Regions from separate parts of the Pseudomonas gozinkensis genome, predicted to be linked through region 1. Evidence: predicted binding sites of a transcription regulator. Region 1 holds the regulator's gene; the other holds the start of a gene.
The links. Region 1 encodes sigma-54, which starts transcription at its own class of promoters, with help from an activator protein. Its sites were predicted from a motif close to ANTGGCATNNANNTTGCTNT; they were not measured.

Region 2: the regulator sigma-54 is predicted to act here: its motif matches at 923-942, upstream of flgB (flagellar basal body rod protein FlgB).

Annotation. Positions count from the first base shown of each region.
Region 1 covers NZ_CP062253.1:1,066,790-1,068,966, forward strand. Annotated here, with positions in the region: gene hpf (ribosome hibernation-promoting factor, HPF/YfiA family) at 1-80, opposite strand, end outside; gene IHQ43_RS04610 (RNA polymerase factor sigma-54) at 154-1,647, opposite strand; gene lptB (LPS export ABC transporter ATP-binding protein) at 2,107-2,177, opposite strand, start outside.
Region 2 covers NZ_CP062253.1:4,907,841-4,910,017, reverse strand. Annotated here, with positions in the region: gene cheR (protein-glutamate O-methyltransferase CheR) at 1-744, shown strand, start outside; gene flgB (flagellar basal body rod protein FlgB) at 984-1,391, shown strand; gene flgC (flagellar basal body rod protein FlgC) at 1,395-1,838, shown strand; gene flgD (flagellar hook assembly protein FlgD) at 1,854-2,177, shown strand, end outside.

The DNA of each region.
Region 1 (2,177 bases):
AGCCTCTTGAGCTTTTGCTCAACGTACTCACGGAGAGGTTGGGTAACTTCCAGTTGGTGTCCACTGATGTTGACTTGCATACAGCTTCTCCTTCGTTGCCAGTGCATAAAGCGGCAGGCCGAAGAGCCTGCCACTGGAACGCTGTAACGTGGCTTACATCAACCGCTTGCGTTCGCTCGAAGGCGCGATCCCAAGGGATTCGCGGTACTTGGCGACGGTGCGGCGAGCCACCTGAATGCCTTGTGCCTCCAGTAAACCAGCGATCTTGCTGTCACTCAACGGCTTTTTCTGATTTTCCGCGGCAACCAGTTTCTTGATGATCGCGCGGATCGCCGTGGACGAGCATTCACCGCCTTCGGAGGTGCTCACATGACTGGAGAAAAAGTATTTCAGTTCATATATGCCCCGCGGGGTATGCATGAATTTCTGCGTGGTCACCCGGGAAATCGTCGACTCGTGCATGCCAACCGCTTCGGCGATGTCATGCAGGACCAGCGGCTTCATGGCTTCGTCGCCGTACTCCAGAAAACCGCGCTGATGTTCGACGATCTGGGTGGCCACTTTCATCAGGGTTTCGTTGCGGCTCTGCAGGCTCTTGATGAACCAGCGGGCTTCCTGCAACTGATTGCGCATGAAGGTGTTGTCGGCGCTGGTGTCTGCGCGGCGCACGAAACCGGCGTATTGGGCGTTGACCCGCAGACGGGGCACCGACTCCTGGTTCAGCTCAACCAACCAGCGTTCGTTGTCCTTGCGCACGATCACGTCAGGCACTACGTATTCGGCTTCGGTGGACTCGATCTGCGAGCCAGGTCGCGGGTTCAGGCTCTGTACCAGTTCGATGACCTGGCGCAGTTCGTCTTCCTTGAGCTTCATGCGCCGCATCAGCTGGCTGTAGTCACGGCTGCCGAGCAGGTCGATGTAATCGGTGACCAGGCGCTTGGCTTCGGTCAGCCAAGGGGTCTTGGCCGACAGCTGGCGCAATTGCAGCAACAGACATTCGCCCAGGTTGCGAGCACCAATGCCGGCCGGTTCGAACTGCTGAATGCGGTGCAGGACAGCTTCAATCTCGTCCAGCTCGATGTCGAGTTCCGGATCGAAGGCGTCGAGGATTTCTTCGAGGGTTTCGTCGAGGTAGCCCTGATTGTTGATGCAATCGATCAGGGTCACGGCGATCAGGCGATCGGTGTCGGACATCGGTGCCAGGTTCAACTGCCACAGCAGATGACTTTGCAGGCTCTCGCCGGCGGAGGTGCGGGTGGTGAAGTCCCACTCGTCATCGTCGCTGCTCGGCAGGCTGCTGGCGCTGGTCTGGTAGACATCTTCCCAGGCGGTGTCGACGGGCAGTTCGTTGGGGATTCGTTCGTTCCATTCGCCGTCTTCGAGATTATCGACGGTCGGCGCGGTTTCCTGGTAGGAGGGTTCCTGAATCTCGGTGTTGGGCTTCTGTTCGGCGTTGTCGGCCATGGGATCGGAGTTGTCGAAGTCGTCGCCGTCTTCCTGGCGTTCGAGCATCGGATTGGATTCCAGAGCCTCCTGGATTTCCTGTTGCAGATCCAGGGTCGACAATTGGAGCAGGCGGATGGCCTGTTGCAGCTGCGGTGTCATCGTCAGCTGCTGGCCCATTCTCAAGACTAGCGATGGTTTCATGGCAGGGGCTTAACACCTTATTCGCCGGCGCTATGCGCCATCCACTACAGGGCGCCGGAGCGCCAAACTTAAGCAAATTATATGCCCGAAACCGAAGTGTTTGCCTAGAGCGCTGTAACAATAAAAAGCGATAAAACTTTGTTGACGCGGCGATCCGGGCAGTGGTGAAAACCTTTGGAGCGTCGTGTTTGCCTAGAGCGCTGTAACAATAAAAAGCGATAAAACTTTGTTGACGCGGCGATCCGGGCAGTGGTGAAAATCTTTGGAGCGTCGTGTTTGCCTAGAGCGCTGTAACAATAAAAAGCGATAAAACTTTGTTGACGCGGCGATCCGGGCAGTGGTGAAAATCTTTGGAGCGTCGTGTTTGCCTGGAGCGCTGTAACAGTAAAAAGCGATAAAACCTTGTTGACCCATCCCGCTGGGTGGCGCCCGATCGAGCCGATCGGGCATCTGCGTGGCTTACAGGCGGAACTCGTGACCCAGATAAACTTCCTTCACCAGATCGTTGGCGAGGATGGTCGCGGAGTCGC
Region 2 (2,177 bases), 2.7 Mb from region 1:
TACCTGGTGTCGAGCCGTCTCAACAAACTGATGGAGCAGCAAGGCATCAAGTCCCTGGGTGAGCTGGTACAGCGCATCCAGACCCAGCCGCGCAGCGGTTTGCGCGAGCAGGTGGTCGATGCCATGACGACCAACGAAACCCTGTGGTTTCGCGACACCTATCCGTTTGAAGTCTTGAAGAACAAGGTGCTGCCCGAGGCCATCAAGGCTGCTCCCAACCAGCGTCTGCGGATCTGGTCGGCGGCCTGCTCGTCGGGGCAGGAGCCCTATTCGCTGTCGATGTCGATCGACGAGTTCGAGCGGACCAACATCGGCCAGTTGAAGATGGGCGTGCAGATTGTGGCCACCGATCTGTCCGGCAGCATGCTGACCAACTGCAAGACCGGCGAGTACGACAGCCTGGCGATCGGTCGCGGTCTGTCCGCCGATCGCCTGCAGCGCTACTTCGACCCGAAAGGGCCGGGGCGCTGGGTGATCAAGGCGCCGATCAAGAACCGGGTGGAGTTCCGCTCGTTCAACCTGCTCGACAGCTACGCAAGCCTTGGCAAGTTCGACATCGTGTTCTGCCGCAACGTGCTGATCTACTTCTCCGCCGAGGTGAAGAAGGACATCCTGTTGCGCATTCACAGCACACTGAAGCCGGGCGGTTATCTGTTCCTTGGCGCTTCCGAAGCGCTGAACGGTTTGCCGGATCATTACCAGATGGTTCAGTGCAGCCCGGGGATCATCTACCAGGCGAAGTGATCAAGACCGGCAACACAAGAAACGGGAGTCCTCAGGGCTCCCGTTTTTTTATGCCTGCAGTTTTTCCGGTGGCAGCAGGCGGCAGAAAAGCGGCATGTGGCGGAAACCGGTTGCCGCTTTTCTGGCATTGCCGTGTTGCCGACTCCGTTCAGAGCCCCGTAATCCGGGGCTTTTTGAAACTGGCACGACGCTTGCTATAACCCTGTTACGAAAAATCCGGTCACCTGAAGGTTCCCGACATGAGCATCAGCTTCGATAAAGCGCTCGGCATTCACGAAAAGGCTCTGGGCTTCCGCGCCCAGCGTGCCGAAGTGCTGGCCAACAACATCGCCAACGCCGACACCCCGAACTACAAGGCGCGGGATCTGGAGTTCTCCAAAGTGCTCGAAGCACAGAGCCAGAAGAGCGCCAACGGCACCATCGCCCTGAACATGACCAACAGTCGTCACATCGAAGCTGAAGGCCTGGGCAATGGCGACGAGTCGCTGATGTATCGCACGCCGATGCAGCCGTCGATCGACCAGAACACTGTGGACGCCCAACTGGAACAGTCGAACTACGCGGAAAACGCCGTCGGCTTCCAGGCCAGCTTCACCCTGCTCAACAGCAAATTCAAAGGGCTGGTGTCAGCCCTGCGCGGAGAGTAATCCATGTCCCTGTCCAGCGTTTTCAACATTGCCGGCAGCGGCATGAGCGCCCAGACCACCCGTCTCAACACCGTGGCTTCGAACATCGCCAACGCCGAGACCGTCTCGTCGAGCATCGACCAGACCTACCGCGCCCGTCACCCGGTGTTCGCCACCATGTTCCAGGGCGGTCAGAGCGGCGGCAGCAATTCGCTGTTCCAGAACCAGGATGCAGCCGGTCAAGGCGTGCAGGTCATGGGTGTGGTCGAAGACCAGAGCAACCTTGAAGCGCGCTACGAGCCGAATCATCCGGCAGCCGACGCCAAGGGCTACGTCTACTACCCGAACGTCAACGTGGTGGAAGAAATGGCTGACATGATTTCCGCGAGCCGGTCGTTCCAGACCAACGCCGAAATGATGAACACCGCCAAAACCATGATGCAGAAAGTACTGACCCTCGGTCAGTGATAAGGGGCGACTGCCATGAGTGTTTCCGATACCACCAGCAGCCTGACGATGAAGGACATACTGGCCAACTCTTCGAAGAAGACCAGTAGCACCACCACCGGCGGCATTGCTTCGGCGACCAACAGCGCGACCGGCGGCCAGGCCCTGGGCAAGGATGCGTTCCTGCAACTGCTGGTCACCCAGCTGAAAAACCAGAACCCGCTGGACCCGCAGGACAACAGTGCATTCGTTGCCCAGTTGGCGCAGTTCAGCAGCCTCGAGGGAATCACTACCCTCAACAGCACCGTCAGTTCGCTGGCCGGCAACTACAACTCGTCGCAAGCCCTGCAGGCTTCTTCG